Regions from separate parts of the Alteromonas stellipolaris genome, predicted to be linked through region 2. Evidence: predicted binding sites of a transcription regulator. Region 2 holds the regulator's gene; each other region holds the start of a gene.
What was found. Region 2 encodes LexA, which represses DNA repair genes until DNA is damaged. Its sites were predicted from a motif close to TACTGTATNNNNATACAGTA; they were not measured.

Region 1 (6,099 bases), 340 kb from region 2:
GCTTCTTGCCAGATGACTATGCTTTTTCCAATTTAGCATAGGCGAGAACGAGCCATTTTGTACCGAATTCGTCAAAATTAACTTGTACCCTAGCGTGTTCACCACTGCCTTCGTAGTTTAATACTATTCCTTCACCGAACTTGCGATGAGCCACTTTTTGGCCCAACTGAAAGCCGGTCTCTTCAAAAGAGGCATGTGATGTTGCTTGGCTGAATCGGTTATGTATCGGTCGAGAAATAGTAGACTTGAGCCTTACTTCTTCAACACAGTCAGCAGGAATTTCACGAATAAAGCGAGATGCCGTGTGATACTTGTCTTGCCCGTACAAACGGCGGCTTTCCGCGTAAGTAATATACAGCTTTTCCATGGCGCGGGTCATGCCCACGTAACACAGGCGGCGTTCTTCTTCCATTCTGCCAGGTTCATCATTGGTCATTTGGCTTGGAAACATGCCTTCCTCAACACCGGCCATAAACACCATCGGGAATTCTAGCCCTTTTGCGGTGTGAATCGTCATCATCTGCACTGCATCTTGGTCGGTACCTGCTTGGGTTTCACCCGCTTCTAACGAGGCGTGAGCAAGGAAGGCTGAAAGCGGCGTCATTTCCTCTGCTTCGTCAGGTACCGTAAATTGCTTACAAGCGGTAACCAATTCTTCCAAGTTTTCTAAGCGCGCTTGAGCCTTTTCGCCGCGTTCGGCTTGATACATGGCGTATAAGCCTGACTGCCTAATAGCCACATCGGCGTGTTTTTCTAATGGCTCGTCTACCGTAGCTTGTTCAAGCTCGGTAACTAACAGCACGAAACTTTGAAGGGCGTTAAGTGCACGGCCTTTTAGCGCGTTTTCGTTAATGAGAAGTTGGCTAGCCTGCCACATAGAGCAATTATGTGCTCTGGCGGCTTCTCGTACTTGTGAGAGGGTTTTCTCACCCATACCGCGAGTAGGTGTATTCACCACACGTTCAAAGGCGGCATCATCATGAGGGTGATTCATCATACGAAGGTAGCCAAGTGCATCTTTAATTTCTTGGCGTTCGAAGAATCGAAGGCCACCATAAATGCGGTAGGGTGTACCTTGGTGAAGTAAGGCCTCTTCTAATACCCGCGACTGGGCGTTATTGCGATACAAAATCGCGGTGTCTTTTAGTGCATTGCCTTGGTTCAGCCAGTCTTTAATTTTCGACACAATAAAGCGGGCTTCGTCTAACTCATTAAACCCAGCATAAACAGATATGGGCTCGCCATCGTTGCCGTCTGTCCAAAGCTCTTTGCCTAATCGGCCTGTGTTGTTATCAATAACCGTATTGGCGGCTTTCAAGATGGTGCCGGTAGAACGGTAGTTTTGTTCTAATCGAATGGTTGTGGGGTTATTGAAGTCTTTTAAGAAGTGCTGAATATTATCAACATTCGCGCCACGCCAGCCGTAAATAGATTGGTCGTCATCACCCACAATCATAATATTGTTTTGATTGCCGCTACATAACATGCGTAGCCACGCGTATTGAATGTTGTTGGTATCTTGGAATTCGTCCACTAATACAGCGCGGAAGCGGCGCTGGTAGTTGGCGAGTACTTCGGGGTTTTTAGCCCAAAGTTCGTGAGCACGTAACAACAACTCGGCAAAATCCACAAGCCCTGAGCGGTCGCACGCGTCTTGATACGCGGCGTAAATTTCACGCATTTTTTGTTGGGTTTGATCGTTGTGGGTTTCAATATGTTGAGGACGTAGCCCTTCGTCTTTATTACCGTTGATGTACCACTGAATTTGACGGGGCACCCAGTGCTTTTCGTCTAAATTCATGGCTTTTAGAATACGTTTAATCAAACGGTATTGGTCATCTGAATCAAGAATTTGGAAGTTTTCAGGCAAATTAGCTTCTGCATGGTGGGCGCGAAGCAGCCTGTGGGCTAATCCGTGGAAAGTACCAATCCACATGCTATTAAGACCACGGCCCATCAACGATTCTATTCGGCCACGCATTTCTTTGGCGGCCTTGTTCGTAAAGGTTACGGCCAGAATGGAAAAGGGGGCAATATTTTCCACTTCCATTAACCATGCTATTCGATGTACTAACACCCGAGTTTTACCGCTTCCTGCGCCAGCTAAAATGAGGGCGTTAGAAAGAGGGGCTGCTACCGCTTCACGTTGTTTGTCGTTAAGCTCGTCAAGCAGTCGGGATACATCCATAATATGGTCAACCTAATTTGTCTAGTTTCAATGCTGCAACATTATGCCAGCTGACTGTGAATTTATACAGGCCTGTTTAATGAAGCTTAGCGGCTAGGGGATAACTTTTACCCTGTTAAGCTGATATCGGCCGTATTCACGGGCGGGTTATCGATAAGTTGAACAATTTTCACGCTTGAAGCGTAGTCTGTAGGTGTTGTTTTTATGGTGGCTCATGTACACTTCGAGCCATTAAGCTGCCTACTACAATCTAGGCTTTGTACCATCTTGTGCCTTTTACCCGCACTTAGCGGGGTTTGAACTTTACTTTTACAGGAACTGCCTCATGCACGCACTCTCTCCATCGACTGACTTTTGGTTATCGTTAAAAAAAGAAGCGCAAACTGTGGCAGAAAGCGAGCCGCTATTAGCGAGCTATGTTCATGCCTGTATTTCAGCCCATCACAATTTTGAGTCGTCGTTAAGCTTTATACTATCAAGCAAAATGGCTGATGAAGTGATGCCTGCTATTGCCATTCGTGAAGTATTTGATGAGGCCTATTTGTTAGAGCCGTCGATTAGTGAGTCGGCAATGGCCGATATTAACGCGATTCGTGCTCGAGACGCGGCAGTAGATGACTTCTTAGTGCCATTACTGCACTTTAAAGGCTTTCATGCCGTGCAAGTTCACCGTATGGCGCACTACTTGTGGTTGCACGGTAGACATCAACTTGCCTTGTTCTTGCAAAGCCGTAACTCGGCTACCTTCGGCGTAGATATTCACCCTGCCGCTAAGATAGGTAAAGGCGTGATGTTCGATCACGCCACCGGTATTGTAGTGGGTGAAACTGCGGTTATAGAAGACAACGTGTCTATCTTGCAAAGCGTAACCCTGGGCGGAACCGGGAACGAGTCGGGCGATCGTCACCCTAAAATTCGCCAAGGCGTGTTAGTTGGCGCAGGTGCTAAAATTCTTGGCAATATCGAAATTGGCGAAGGGTCTAAAGTGGGCGCAGGTAGTGTTGTGCTAGACAATGTTCCACCTCACGTTACCGTAGTGGGTGTACCTGCAAAAGTCGTTGGGCGGCCGGTATGCCAGCGCCCTTGCGATTCTATGCGCCAAAACGTGCTAGAAGACAACCAGCCTTATTCGCAAAAGCCTTAAGCGCTATTTACTGCTTTTCTTATAAGAAGTAAGCTAACTCGTCTAACGAATCTAGTGTCACGTGAGGGAGTACAGATGCTCTCTCACGGGGTAAATGCATTTCTCGATTGCATGCAAACCACGCTGACTGAAACCCTGCATTTATCGCCCCATACACATCTTTAATGATGTTATCGCCCACGTGCAGTATATGTTTGGGCGCTTCCCCTATAAAGCTTGCTGCTTCATCAAACATAGCCCGTGAAGGTTTCATAGGGCGGCTAGTGCTAGCATGTAAAATGGTATCAAAATAAGGCGTTATACCTATTTGGTCGGCATTTACATTGCCGTTAGTTATACCCACTAGTGTCATATTTTCACTTAAAATCGATAAGGTTTTATGCACATCATCAGCCAACTCAAACTCGCTTCTGGCATGGTAAAAACAGTCGAAACATGCTTGCACAGCAGCCTCTAATGTGTGGCTATCTTGGGTTGGAATATCGTGTATCAATGCCGCATTTAACACCGCTAGGCGAAGCTTTCCCATATCAGACGAATAAGCAGGATTGGCTGCAAGCGCGTCGCGCTTTAGTTGCTGCCAGTGAGAGGGGGGTAAGTCAGCCGCTTTAGGGTGATGCTGCTTTAAATGCGCATTTAAGGCCGCTTCTGCTTGGCGAATAATAGGTTCGTTATTATATAAGGTGTCATCAAGATCGAAGGTCATTGCCTTCACGGAATTAATGGCTCTGAAGAACTGCATAATAGTTAAAGGCCTATTTTCAATAGAGGATTATTTTTTGTGTGCTCTAGGGTGCGCGGCATCGTAAACTTTGGCTAAATGCTGAAAATCTAAATGGGTATACACTTGCGTGGTAGATAGATTGGCATGGCCTAATAATTCTTGTACCGCCCGTAAATCACCGCTCGACTCTAATACGTGCGTGGCGAAAGAATGGCGCAGTTTATGGGGGCTAACTTTCTGACTAAGGCTTTGCAATTCAGCCATTTGATTAAGTCGATTTGCCACTTGGCGATTTGAAATGCGGGTTTTACGCTTGCTAACAAAAATAGCGGGCTCGTAGGGTGAAGCATAAGCGGGACGCACTTTAAGCCAAGCATGTAGCGCCTTTTGCGCTTGTCGGCCTAGGGGCAAAATACGCTGTTTACTGCCCTTACCCGTCACTTTAATGGTGCCGTCTTTCGGGTAGTCACTTAAGTTCAAACCCGTTAGTTCGCTTAATCGAAGTCCGCAGCCATAGAGCAATTCAAACATGGCAACATCGCGGCAAATAATGCCTTCATCCGTATCGCCGCTGGCGCCTTGCTCATTTGACAACAACTGCTGCATTTCATCAACGCTAAGCTGTTTAGGTAATGGTTTGCCTTGCTTGGGCGCTTGAATACCTTCCACTGGGTTGCTAAAAAGCTGTTCGTTATCAATAAGGTATTGGCAAAAGGTACGCAAGGCAGACAGGCGCAATGCAATACTACGAGGTTTATGCCCGTCCATTTTTGCTGCGGCCATTACACGTTTTACATCAGAGGGCGTAATTCCTGACCATCCATAAAGCCCTAGAGTAATGGCAATACTGGTGAGTTGTCTGCGGTAGTTGCTAATGGTTAAGGGGGATAACCCTCGTTCAACTTGTAGGTGAAGCAGGAATTTTTCAAGCCACAGATGGCAGGGTTCGCTAAGCATAGTTTCCGTTGTCACGAAAACTAGTACCCCATCATCTCGGGCAATATAATATTAAGCACTTGCTGCAACTGTTGTAGCAACAAGGTATCCATATCAGGGGTGAAATGGCTTGCGTCACTACTGCTAATGCCCAAAATACCGATATCTTGGTTGTCGCCTAATAGCATTAGTGCAACAGATTCTGCGCTGCTATCACTAAATAATAACTGACGTTCGTGCTGCGATAATCGTCCAAAAAAGAAGTTCGACGTTTTAAAACGTTTTTCGGTAAATAGCCTGCGTTGTAATTCAGGTATGGCGTGGGGGCCTTTGAAGCTTTTTATCACCGCAGAAGATAACTGCAAGCGTTCTTGCAACACGTCTTCAAGGGTGAACTGAACTTCTGCCACACTTTCGCAACGCAGTAGTTGTACGTTTAGGTCGGTGTACACGCGGTAAATTTTTTCGTTTTGCTTGGCAATACTCACCAGTTGGGTAAGCTTATAATTCAACTGGCGAACTTTTTTGCGCAATTGCTCACTTTGAATTTCAACCAGCGAGACGCTGCCTTTATGCGAATGAGGAATTTTGAGTTTTTCGAGTAGTTCGGGATGTTGAGCAAAAAAATCAGGGTTTTCTAACAAAAAAGCGCGAACCTGCTCTGAGGAAACATCGCTGTCGCCTGAAAACACTTCTACTACCGACGATGCGCTAGCTTGTCCTGATAATTCACTCATAAATTTATATGTCCGTCGTACACATGGTCGGCGGGCCCTGTCATTTTTAATACATTATCTGGGCCTGGCCAACGGATCCGTAAACTGCCTCCGGGCAAATCTACCCGAACATCTTTGCTTAATTTACCTTGAATCTGACCGATTGCAACTGCTGCGCATGCACCGCTGCCACATGCCAAGGTTTCACCCGAGCCACGTTCAAATACGCGCAATCGAATGTGCGATTCATTAATAATTTGCATAAAGCCCACATTCACGCCTTCTGGAAAGCGTTCATTGCGTTCTACGAGTGGACCTATTTCTTTAACGGGAGCGGTATCTACATCTTCCACTTCCATGACGCAATGCGGGTTACCCATAGATACGGCAC
Region 2 (6,099 bases):
CCAAGGCATACCGGTATTCGTGCGGGTGATAAACTCCACCGTCACCTCACGGCTTTCATCTATTTCAATAAACTCATATACCGCTGCAGTATTTTCGGTTTTGCCGTTTATCCCGGTTACATCGCAAAACACATCGTATAGTGGCACTAGGGCGAAACCAAAACCAAACATGCCAAACACAATAACGACGAGTCTTATCACCATTTTGTTGTTTGCATTTATTTGTGTCATGGTTATCTCCCGTGCCTACTTTTTGTGCTGATACATCACCACAATTTAGCGACTATTTTGCCTGTATTGCTTATCTCACTTTCACTTAACAACAGGCGGCGTTTCAAAGGTGTGATAGGGTGCAGGAGAAGGAATTTCCCACTCTAGTCCCTCAGCACCTTCCCACACTTGAGCAGATACTGGCTCACCTTGCTTCTTACAGGCCTTAATCAACAACGCTAAGAAGATAAGCTGCGACAACCCAAAGGCAAATCCACCTAGGCTTATCCATTTGTTAAAATCAGCAAATTGCAAGGCGTAGTCAGGAATACGACGTGGCATTCCTGCCAGACCCACAAAGTGCATAGGGAAGAACAGCACATTCACCGACACTAGTGAGCACCAGAAATGCCATTTTGCTAGCCCCGTGTGGTACATTTTTCCTGTCCACTTGGGTAACCAGTAATACACCGCAGCCATGATCGAGAAGATGGCACCGGTTACCAGCACGTAATGGAAGTGTGCGACCACGAAATAGGTGTCGTGGTATTGGAAATCGACGGGTACGATAGCCAGCATTAACCCTGACAGGCCCCCAATGGTAAACAATACGATAAACGCAATGGCAAACATCATGGGCATTTCAAAGGTAAGGGAGCCCCGCCACATAGTCGCCACCCAGTTGAAGACCTTCACGCCCGTTGGCACCGAAATAAGCATGGTGGCAAACATGAAGAACATTTCCATATACACCGGCATACCGGTAGTAAACATATGGTGAGCCCACACCACAAAAGACAGCAGCGCAATAGAGCCTGTGGCGTATACCATAGAGGCATAGCCAAACAGTTTCTTGCGGGAAAACGTAGGGACAATTTGAGAGATAATGCCAAAGGCTGGCAATATCATTATGTATACCTCGGGATGCCCAAAGAACCAGAATATATGCTGGAACATAACGGGGTCGCCGCCACCTGCTGCATCAAAAAAGCTGGTGCCAAAAAACTTATCCGTCAGCACCATGGTGACCGCCCCCGCCAACACCGGCATTACTGCAATAAGTAAGAAAGCAGTAATAAGCCAAGTCCAGACGAATAAAGGCATTTTCATCCATGTCATGCCAGGGGCACGCATGTTGAAAATGGTCACTATTACGTTAATCGCCCCCATGATGGATGAAATACCCATGATATGTACCGAGAACACAAACAAAGCCGTAGAGTCGCCACTGTAAGTGGTGGAAAGCGGTGCATAGAAGGTCCACCCAAATGCTGGGCCGCCGCCCTCTAAAAAGAGCGAACTAAGTAGGATCAGGAAGGCTCCGGGTAATATCCAGAAACTCCAGTTATTCATTCGCGGCAGGGCCATATCTGGTGCCCCTATCATCATTGGAATCAGCCAATTTGCTAGCCCTGTGAAGGCTGGCATTACTGCACCAAACACCATGATAAGACCATGTACAGTCGTCATTTGATTAAAGAAATTTGGCTCAACAATTTGTAATCCAGGCTGAAAAAGCTCAGCACGGATCACCATTGCCATGGCGCCGCCAATTAAAAACATGATAAAGGCGAACCATAAATACAAGGTGCCTATATCTTTATGGTTAGTGGTAAACAACCATCGAGTTATTCCTTTTGGAATATGGCTATGATGGTCATGATCTTCGTGATGCGCCGCGGTATCCGGCGCAATGACATCAGTTGCTTTACTCATTACGCACTCCTAGTTTCCATTTACGACAGCATTAACATCTTTGGCCTGCACCATATCGCCCGTATTATTGCCCCACGCATTTCGTTCGTAGGTCACCACAGCCGCAATGTCTTTTAGGCTTAACATTTTTCCGAACGCCTGCATCGCCGTGCCGGTTTTACCGTTCAACACAATATCGATATGTGCAGTTTGGTCTTCAAGTACCATTTCACTGCCCTTAAGCGCAGGAAATACACCGGGCAACCCTTCCCCATTAGGCATATGGCAAGCTGCACAGGTGGCGTTATAAACTCGCTTACCTTCCTTCATTAGTTCATCCATCGACATATTCATCGACAGTAAACGTTGCTCTTCTTCTTTCGCTTGGCGAGCGGCTTCTTCTTGCTCGTTCATCCACGCATCAAATTCGGCAGGTTCTTTTGCGATAACCACTACCGGCATAAAGCCATGATCTTTTCCGCAAAGCTCGGCGCACTGCCCGCGATAAATACCAGGCTCGTTCACCTTTGCCCAAGATTCATTAATAAACCCTGGATTAGCATCTTTTTTCACCGCAAAATCTGGAACCCACCAAGAGTGAATAACGTCATCTGAAGTAATAAGAAAGCGCACTTTTTGCCCTGTGGGGATCACCAGTGGACGGTCGACCTCAAGCAAATAATTCGTGCCTTTCTCGAATTTGTTTTCAATTTGTTCTCGCTGAGTCGCCATTAACGAATAGAACTCAACATCTCTGTCCATGTATCGGTAATGCCACTTCCACTGAGAACCTGTAACGACAACAGTAAGATCGGGCTCACTGGTATCTTCCATCGCAATAAGGGTTTTAGCGGCGGGAATAGCCATAAGAATAAGAATGATGAAAGGTACTACTGTCCACGCAATTTCAACTTTTACATTTTCATGGAAGTGAGCAGGCTTCGCTCCTCTGGATTTACGGTGTAAGTACATTGAGGTAAACATAACCCCAAAAACCACAACGGCAATGGCGATACAGATAAAGAACATCAACATATGAAGGTCGTACACTTGACCACTTATGTCGGTTGCGCCTCGACGTAAATTCATGGATGAGCCTTCACCTGTTGCTACATCCGCAAACAGCAGTGGTGAGGTAAGCAAAAGTGGCAGCCCGTAAAGCCACTTTGTCGCTTGTGTCGCCGCTTGTGTCGTTACTCGTTTCACTCAACACCTCCGTTATAACAGAAGCATTACCGCAATAAATGCGCTGCGCTTCTGGCAACTGATACCCGAAATCCAACTTTTAACTTAATTGCCCAGCTTTAGTTGTAAAGCAAAGTTGCAGCTATTGTTATTATTTTGTTAAATACAGTATAAGAATTGCTCAATAAAACGCACAAGTCTAGTCTTTTCTAAGAAAAAACAATTCCAGCGTTTAATTTTTAATCAAAAGTTGTAAGTAAGAGGAATGAATCACGCCACAGCGTATGGGCGTTATAAGGATAATTAATGTGGCCGTTTGAAACGCTCATTTTGAACGAAATCGACGAATATAAAGTGTAATAAGTTTCTTATAATCAAAAGGTAGTTACGTAATATTGAATGCTTTTCAAACAGAATAGATAACAGACATAGCGGTAGTTAGTACTATAAAAGATGACATAAATAGAAGATAAAATGTGGGAACCGGATCAACTGGCCTCTAAGGTATTTCTGAGGCTTAAACAAGATTATTGTGCAAGCAAGGTATGGTAAACATACAAAAAAGCGGCCTATAAGCCGCTTTCTTTACTAAATAGCTAAAAAGTTACATCCAATCGGCATTTCGAATAACACCAACGGCAATACCTTCAATAGAAAAAGGCTCTGAAGCTAAGTCGACCTTAATAGGAGAAAATTCATCATTTTCAGCATGAAGTAGCACTTCACGGCCACGCTTTTCAAGGCGTTTAACGGTAACGTCTTCATCGACACGTGCCACTACCACCTGCCCATTATGGACATCCGTAGTGCGGTGCACGGCTAACAAGTCACCATCAAGTATACCTATGTCTTTCATACTCATACCGCTTACACGAAGCAAGAAGTCGGCGTGAGGCTGAAATAGGGCAGGGTCGACCTTATAATGAGATTCTATATGCTCTTGCGCTAGAATAGGTTCGCCCGCAGCCACTCGGCCAATAAGAGGTAGCCCTTCTTCTTCAGGAGCTTCATCTTCAAGTGGGATATTCAATTTAATACCACGGGAAGTACCTGGAAGAATCTCGATGACACCTTTTCGGGCCAACGCTTTTAAATGTTCTTCAGCGGCATTCGCAGAGCGAAAACCTAAATGACGGGCAATTTCTGCACGGGTAGGCGGCATGCCAGTTTCGAGCATGGTTGTTTTTATCAGCTCGAGAACTTCTGTTTGTCTTGCTGTGAGTGGGCGCATAAAAGACCTGTCTGTCTATACAGTTCCTGTAAGTATATACACCTAAAAGGAAATGACAAGCACAAAGCTTTGCAAAGCATGTTTTTTATACTGACCTAACCACAACGCAAAAAGCGGCCATGAAGGCCGCTTTGTATATCACTACTATTTAGCGTGACTAAAACTTATATTGCAAACTCAAACGCGCATTAAGCGGCTCGCCGGTGGCAATATTGTTGTCGTTATGTGCTGACGGAAAATAATCTTCGTCGAATAGGTTTTCAACGTTTAGCTGAATTTTAACGTCTTCGCTATAGTCGTAATAAAGTGCAGCGTCTACGCGAACAAAGTCAGGTAGCTCAACCGTATTATTTAATGAAGCATACTGCTCAGATTGATAAATCACGCCTAATGCAACACGCCATTCATCATTTACTTCATACTGATTCCATAACGTCAGCATATGTTCTGGTAGCTGCGCTAAGTCGCGGTTCGCCAATGTGCCATCTACAATTCGACCCATTTCTTCGCCATCAAGGTTGCTGTAACCAGCATTGATTACCCAACGTTCTGAAAGTTTACCCACCACCTGCACTTCAAAACCTTTGGTTTCGGTACCGGTTAAAATAGACGCTTCCGGGTTGTTAGGATCTTGCGCTGTGCCGTTTTCACGTTCAACTTCAAATGCCGCTGCTGTCACGCTAAGCGAGTCAGATAAATTCCACTTCACGCCAATTTCTTTATTTTCAAACTCTTCAGCTTCTAGCGCTTGGCTTGTCAGCGACAGTGAAAGGAATTGATCACCTGAACGAGGTAAAAACGATTTGCTGTAACTTGCGTAAATCGATACTGATTCCGCTGGCTTGTAAATTAAGCCTGCACGCGGAGACACTTGTGAATCAGAACTTGATAGAAAACCGTTGTTGCCATCATCTGCACCGTCAGCCACTTCAATACTATCTACGACATCGATATCGAAGTTGTCGTAGCGAAGACCCGCTACCACGATCCAATTATCGTTAAGTTTAATTTCATCTTGAACAAACGCTGAGGTAAAGGTGACATCAGATGCACGATCTCTTACTGGGTCGGTCAGCGTCATTGAAGGAATTACTAGTGGGTCACTAAACACGAAGGATACTTGATCGTCTTGACTGTCTGCAAAAAACGCATCACGGCGAGCATTTTCTGTATCTTGGCTACCGTATTCCATTCCCGTCAACAAGGTATGGTTAATATCACCCGTGGCAAACTGCCCAATAAGGTTCAATTGAACCAACGTGTTCTCACGGGTTGTAGTATCACGATATCCGTCTAACGTGACTGTGCCTGCATCAGCATCAAAATTAACGGGGTACAAGTTTTGATAAGCTTTGTCATAGTCAGCAAACTGAACCGTACCGTTCAAGTTCCAATTTTGCGATAGTGAATGATCAACACGAATGCGGGCAATATGTGCTTCAAGGGTAGTATTGTTGAAGTCTGGATCACCAAAGTAGGTATCGTCATAGCCTTCCAGCGGCGCACCATCTAATGAAGGAATCCCCCTATCGACTAAACGGTCATCGTTTACGTATTCGTAAGATGCCACCACCGTAGTGTCGTCGTTAGCCATCCATGTATAGGTAGGGTTTAATGCGTAACGTTCACCATCTTTAAAATCACGGTGGTTATCAATGCTGTCGAACACACCATTAAAACGAAACGCATTGTTGGCATCTATGGCTTTATTGGTATCTACGCTAATAGAGCCAGCGCCAAAGGTATCAATACCTGCTGACAATGTGGTGAAGTCTTCC
Region 3 (6,099 bases), 1.1 Mb from region 2:
TTTGCTCTGTAAGAAGTTAGACACTTTCATGCTGTTTGTTTCTATCTGGTTGTAAAGCGCGGGTAAATCATTGCCTGCATCAACAAATTGAATAGGCCAAATCACTCGATCTGCCACGTACTCCCTTTCAGACAACCCTTTAACGGTAACTACCCTGTCCCAAGTTTGCATGTCGTTTAGCGCCGAAGACACCTGTTGACCCAATATGCCAAGCGCACTCACCATGCCTATTGCCACTACCACTGCTGCACCTATCTTCATAACTCTCGTTCCAGTTTTTATTGTTGATAGTGCTAGCTTACGTTCAGTTGGAGTCGAATTTAGGGATGAAAAAAGCCGAGATTGTTGATACTTAACGATACATAATGACCAATTGTGGCCGCAAAGAGGCTGGAGAAATGGATTAGCGTTTATTCCCATCAACTATCATTTTGCGCGCTCTCGCATCCGAATTTCGAATCATATCGTCAATCAAAGCTGTTTCGGGCATATTCTTCCAGTACTTTTTGGGCATTGAGCTTAACATTGCGCTCTTTTTGATGCGGGCGGGATTAAAAATATTAGCGTAATAAGTGAGCCAATATTTTTCGATACGGTCGTCATTAGGAAACACACTCGGATCGGGATTATCTTCTAAAACTAGCTTTTCAGTATCCCAATGGGCAGCCCGATAAGGCGTTAATATTGACCACCGCATATTTTTAAAACGAGTTTGGAAGAAGTCGAGCTTAATCTCTAAGCTAAAATGTTCCGGCTCATACCAAGCGATAAAGTGCTCTTGTCCGTCATGATTAACTTCTCGAAACCTCAAAAAAGCACTTATTTTATATGCATCGCGTTTTACCGCTTTGGCTAACGTAACAAGTTGCATGATATCTTCATCAGTTTTTAACTGAATAAGGTTTTTGTTTTCGAAAATAACACGCCATAACACCCGATAACACAATGCGAAGCGGCTAGCATCTTGGTGACACAACGCATATTTGATAAGCGTTAAGACTGACTTGGGAATGCTGTGTTTCGCTTTTGGCTTACTGGCTGCTATAACTTGTTCCCCACCGCCAAACAGGTCGTCTTGTATAGACTCTGAAGTTTGCCAAATAATATTTTCGGGGGGGATAGCTTGCGCCAAACATTCTCTTGCTGCTATGCGCCACTCATCGTACCCAGGCACTGAAATGATTGTAATGGTTTTCATCTTTATGCCATTTCAATTAGGCGCTAAATAGCTCGAACTGCTTCGGCTGTTTGAACTGTAACTCAAAATTATTGCTATCGAGTAAATGAATATTAGGCGAGTAGTCGCTCACGCTAATAAAAGGCTTCAGCTTTTGTAGAGGCAGGCGCATTTTAGTAAGATCCATCCAACTAAGCTTTGCATAACGGCGAATAGTCAGAATTTTTTGTACAGTGCGTGCACCAAGGCCTGGTACCCGTAACAACATCAGTTTGTCGGCTTTATTTAAATCGATTGGAAACACATGACGATTGCGCAATGCCCACGCAAGTTTAGGATCATGATCCATATCAAGCATGTCATCGTGCAATATTTCATCAAGCTTGAATCCATAAAAACGCAAAAGCCAATCAGCCTGATAAAGACGATGCTCGCGAATTAAAGGCGCTGGTTTTAGCGGTAAAACTTCTGATGCATCGGGTATTGGCGAGAATGCAGAGTAATAAACGCGACGTAGCTTTTGTTGGCTATAAAGTTTTACGCTCGTGCCCAAGATAACTTTATCATTAGAACCATCGGCCCCTATTATCATTTGAGTAGACTGCCCGCCAGGGGCAAAGCGAGGAGGACGTTTACCTGTATGGGTTTTATCTACCTTATGCTCAGCTATTTTCTCTTTCAGTGTATTCATCGCGTTATGAATAGCGCCGAGGTCTTTTTCGGGCGCGTACTTATTTAAAGAAGGTTGGGTTGGCATTTCTACATTAATGCTTAGTCTGTCGGCGTATAAGCCAGCTTCGGCCTGCAATTCAGGTGAGGCATTGGGAATTGTCTTAAGATGAATATACCCCTTGAACCCGTGATCCAGACGTAAAGATTTTGCAATACGCACCATACTTTCCATTGTAAGGTCTGGAGAACCCACAATGCCTGAACTAAGAAACAGACCTTCGATATAGTTACGCTTGTAAAAATTCAGTGTTAGGTCTACGGTTTCTTTCACAGTGAAACGGGCACGTTGAACACTACTCGATACTCTATTAATGCAATAGTGACAGTCGTAAATACAGTAGTTCGTCATTAGTATCTTTAACAAAGAGACACAGCGCCCATCAGGGGTAAAACTGTGACATATACCCGTACCACCGGTAAGAGAGCCTATGCCCGTTTTATCGGTTTTGCCAGCCTTTCGTTTACCTGCAGAACCGCTTGCACATGAAGCGTCATACTTGGCTGCATCTGAAAGAATTTCGAGTTTTTGTATCAGTTTGTCATGCATCGCAGATTTGTACTTTCTCTTAGCAAATACACAGCGTCAGTGGGTTCAGTAATAAATGATGAAAAAAGACGTGTGTATCGGCAATATCGTTTTCAGTATATAAAACGTTATATCATGTATAAATATACAGTACAAATGCATTTTGCTATCAACACTCTGCTACCAAAAAGCAGAGCGCAATAGGTTTGAGCCACTGCCCCCTTCTCCCTAAGGACTGGCATAAAAAAAGGCCACTTAAACAAGTGGCCTAAAGTGCCTCCAAAGTACGAGGAGGAGGCAACGCTTGGGTAAACGGGAGAGTTAACCGTTACGTTTCAACAAATAGTAAAATACAGGAGTAAGAATTAAGCCGAACACAGTTACCCCAATCATGCCTGAGAACACTGCTACGCCCATGGCTTGACGCATCTCTGCACCTGCGCCTGTAGAAAGTACCATAGGCAACACACCCATAATGAAGGCTATAGACGTCATTAGGATTGGGCGAAGACGCAACTTACTGGCCTCTTTAATGGCTGATAGTGCATCCATGCCGTTGTCTTGTAGCTCTTTGGCAAATTCCACAATAAGAATGGCGTTTTTAGTCGCCAGCCCCACCAGCACAATTAAGCCAATTTGGGTAAATATGTTGTTGTCACCACCATATATCACCACACCAATTAGTGCGCTTAGCAAGGTCATGGGGACAATCAATATAATGGCCAGCGGTAAGCGTAAACTTTCATACTGCGCTGCCAATACTAAGAACACCAAAAGCACCACCAGCGGGAAGATAAAGGCCGAGGCGTTGCCTGCCAATATTTGCTGATAAGTTAGCTCGGTCCATTCGTAGGTCATGCCTAACGGCAGGGTTTCATCAAGAATTTGCTCTATCGCTGCTTTAGCTTGATCTGAACTGTAACCCGGCGCCGGAGAGCCGTTAACTTCAGCGGTGACATAGCCGTTGTAATGCATCACTCGGTCTGGCCCTGCGCTGTGCTCAATATTAAGAAATGAACCTAGCGGGATCATATCGCCTTTATCGTTTCGCACTTTAAATTGGGTGATGTTTTCAACATCTTGACGATACTGAGCATCGGCCTGAACATTTACCTGATAGGTTTTGCCGAAAAGGTTAAAGTCGTTCACATACACCGAGCCCAAATACGCCTGCATGGTGTCAAACAAGGTACCTATGTTTACACCTTGGCTAACGGCTTTCTCGCGATCTACATCCACATTTAACTGAGGTACGTTAACCGTAAAACTGGTGAAGTTACCGGTTAGCGCAGGGTGTGCCCACGCTTTGCCAATCACTTCTTGGGTTACTTTTTCAAGTTCAGCAAAACCTAAGTTTCCTCTGTCTTGCACTTGTAGCCTGAAACCACCAATGGTGCCAAGGCCCATTACCGGTGGTGGCGGGAAGATAGCCACATAAGCACCTTTAATAGAGCCAAATTGCTGGTTCAATTGCATAGCAATTGCACCGGCTGAAAGCTCAGGGCTTTGACGCTCATTGAACGGTTTAAGCGGCGTAAACAACACACCCGAACTTGGGCTGTTGGTGAAGCCGTTTATGTTCAAACCTGGAAATGCCACTGCATCAGAAACACCAGGGTGTTCCATCGCAATACGCGACATTTCACGCACGACTTCCTCAGTTCTATCTAACGACGACGCATTAGGAAGCTGTGCAAATGCAATAAGATACTGCTTATCTTGAGGCGGTACATAACCAGTTGGCGTGTTAGCAAACTGGAAGTAGGTTAACCCTAGCAAACCAGCGTAAAGCACGACTACCACACCGCTTTTGCGAATAAGCCCACCTACAGCGCCAGTGTATTTTTTCGCACCGCGATCGAACATTTTATTAAATGGCGTAAATACAAAGCGCCCAAACACTTTATCCATACCTCGGCTTAGCCAATCTTTCGATTGCCCATGAGGCTTCAATAACAAGGCCGATAATGCAGGGCTTAAGGTTAACGAGTTAATTGCCGAGATGAAGGTAGAAATAGTAATGGTTAACGCAAACTGCTTATAGAACTGACCGGTTAAGCCGCTCATAAAGGCAGTAGGGATAAATACCGCAGCCAATACCAAGGTAGTGGCAATAATAGGCCCTGTTACCTCTTTCATTGCTTGCACGGTAGCATCGAATGGCGCTTTGCCGTCGGCAATATTCCGCTCAACGTTTTCCACCACCACGATGGCATCATCAACCACAATACCGATAGCCAGTACCAAGCCAAACAACGATAGCGCATTTAACGAGAAGCCCATCAATTGCATAAACGCAAAGGTACCTACCAATGAAATGGGAACCGCTACTAAAGGAATAATAGACGCGCGCCAGGTTTGTAAAAACAGTACTACTACTAATACAACCAATAGCACAGCTTCAAGTAACGTATTTACCACGGCTTCAATTGAGCCACGTACGAATACGGTAGGGTCGTAAACGATGTCGTATTCCAACCCTTCTGGAAACATCTTTTCAAGTTCTGCCATGCGAGCACGCACGTCGTCAGAGATTTGAATAGCGTTTGAGCCTGGGGCCTGAAATATAGGTAATGCAGCTGCTGGATTATTATTTAGTAATGAACGCAAGGTGTAATAATCGGCACCTAACTCAATTCGGGCTACGTCTTTTAACCGGGTAATTTGACCATTATCGCCCGTTTTGACGATGATATTTTCAAATTCACTTTCATCTTCAAGGCGACCGCGCACATTAATAAGTAGCTGAAACTCACTGGTGCCCGTTGGCTGTGCGCCTAGGCTACCTGCCGCTGCTTGTTGGTTTTGCTCGGAAATAGCCGCAACCACATCGCCTGGGTTCATTTGCAGTGAAGCTAACTTGTTTGGATCTAGCCAAACACGCATGCTGTATTCACCAGCGCCAAATAAACGAACTTGCCCTACCCCTTCAACTCGCGCGAGCTCATCTTTTACGAATTGGTCGGCATAGTTCGACAAATAAAGCATGTCGTAACGTTTATCAGGTGAGGTTAAATGCACCACCATGGTTAAATCTGGTGATGATTTTTCGGTAACAATACCTAAGCGCTGTACTTCCTGTGGCAATCGCGGTGTCGCACGGTTAACACGGTTTTGAACCAGCGTAGTAGCATCATCAGGATCGGTACCAATAGCGAACGTGATGGTAAGCGTCATACGGCCATCAGATGTGGCCTGTGAAGACATATAAATCATGTCTTCCACGCCATTAATCTCTTGCTCTAAGGGCGTAGCAACGGTTTCGGCAATAACTTTGGGGTTAGCGCCAGGATAGTTAGCCGTTACCACTACCGTAGGCGGCACCACTTCTGGGTATTCTGTTATAGGTAGCTGCCAAACAGCTATCGCACCACCAATGAAAATGAGCAGGCTTAGTACACCTGCAAAAATTGGGCGGCGAATGAAAAATTGCGAAAAATTCATTAATTAATTCCAGTGCCAGCTACGCTACTTGTAATAGCGTCTGCGTTAGCCAAATTTGTTACGTTATCTACACGAGACTGCCAGTTTTGCAGGCTTGCTAGTGCTTCTTTATCACCCATATCAACGTGGTTTGGCGCAACAACAGCACCTGGGCGTACGCGCTGCAGACCATCTACTACAATGGTATCGCCTGCCACTAAGCCACTTTGAATAATGCGCA

Region 1: uvrD (DNA helicase II) is a predicted target of LexA. The motif match lies at 2,241-2,260, and genes of this name have one in related genera.
Region 3: AVL57_RS15000 (putative DNA modification/repair radical SAM protein) is a predicted target of LexA. The motif match lies at 2,569-2,588, and genes of this name have one in related genera.

The regions. Positions count from the first base shown of each region.
Region 1 is NZ_CP013926.1:248,069-254,167, forward strand. It holds gene uvrD (DNA helicase II) at 17-2,188, opposite strand; gene cysE (serine O-acetyltransferase) at 2,514-3,332, shown strand; gene AVL57_RS01035 (HAD-IA family hydrolase) at 3,352-4,074, opposite strand; gene AVL57_RS01040 (tyrosine recombinase XerC) at 4,105-5,013, opposite strand; gene AVL57_RS01045 (DUF484 family protein) at 5,034-5,729, opposite strand; gene dapF (diaminopimelate epimerase) at 5,726-6,099, opposite strand, start outside.
Region 2 is NZ_CP013926.1:4,563,661-4,569,759, forward strand. It holds gene AVL57_RS19355 (cytochrome c oxidase assembly protein) at 1-231, opposite strand, end outside; gene ctaD (cytochrome c oxidase subunit I) at 313-1,926, opposite strand; gene coxB (cytochrome c oxidase subunit II) at 1,936-3,111, opposite strand; gene lexA (transcriptional repressor LexA) at 3,695-4,321, opposite strand; gene AVL57_RS19375 (TonB-dependent receptor) at 4,479-6,099, opposite strand, start outside.
Region 3 is NZ_CP013926.1:3,501,864-3,507,962, forward strand. It holds gene AVL57_RS14990 (SIMPL domain-containing protein) at 1-261, opposite strand, end outside; gene AVL57_RS14995 (TIGR03915 family putative DNA repair protein) at 404-1,198, opposite strand; gene AVL57_RS15000 (putative DNA modification/repair radical SAM protein) at 1,215-2,456, opposite strand; gene AVL57_RS15005 (efflux RND transporter permease subunit) at 2,757-5,879, opposite strand; gene AVL57_RS15010 (efflux RND transporter periplasmic adaptor subunit) at 5,879-6,099, opposite strand, start outside.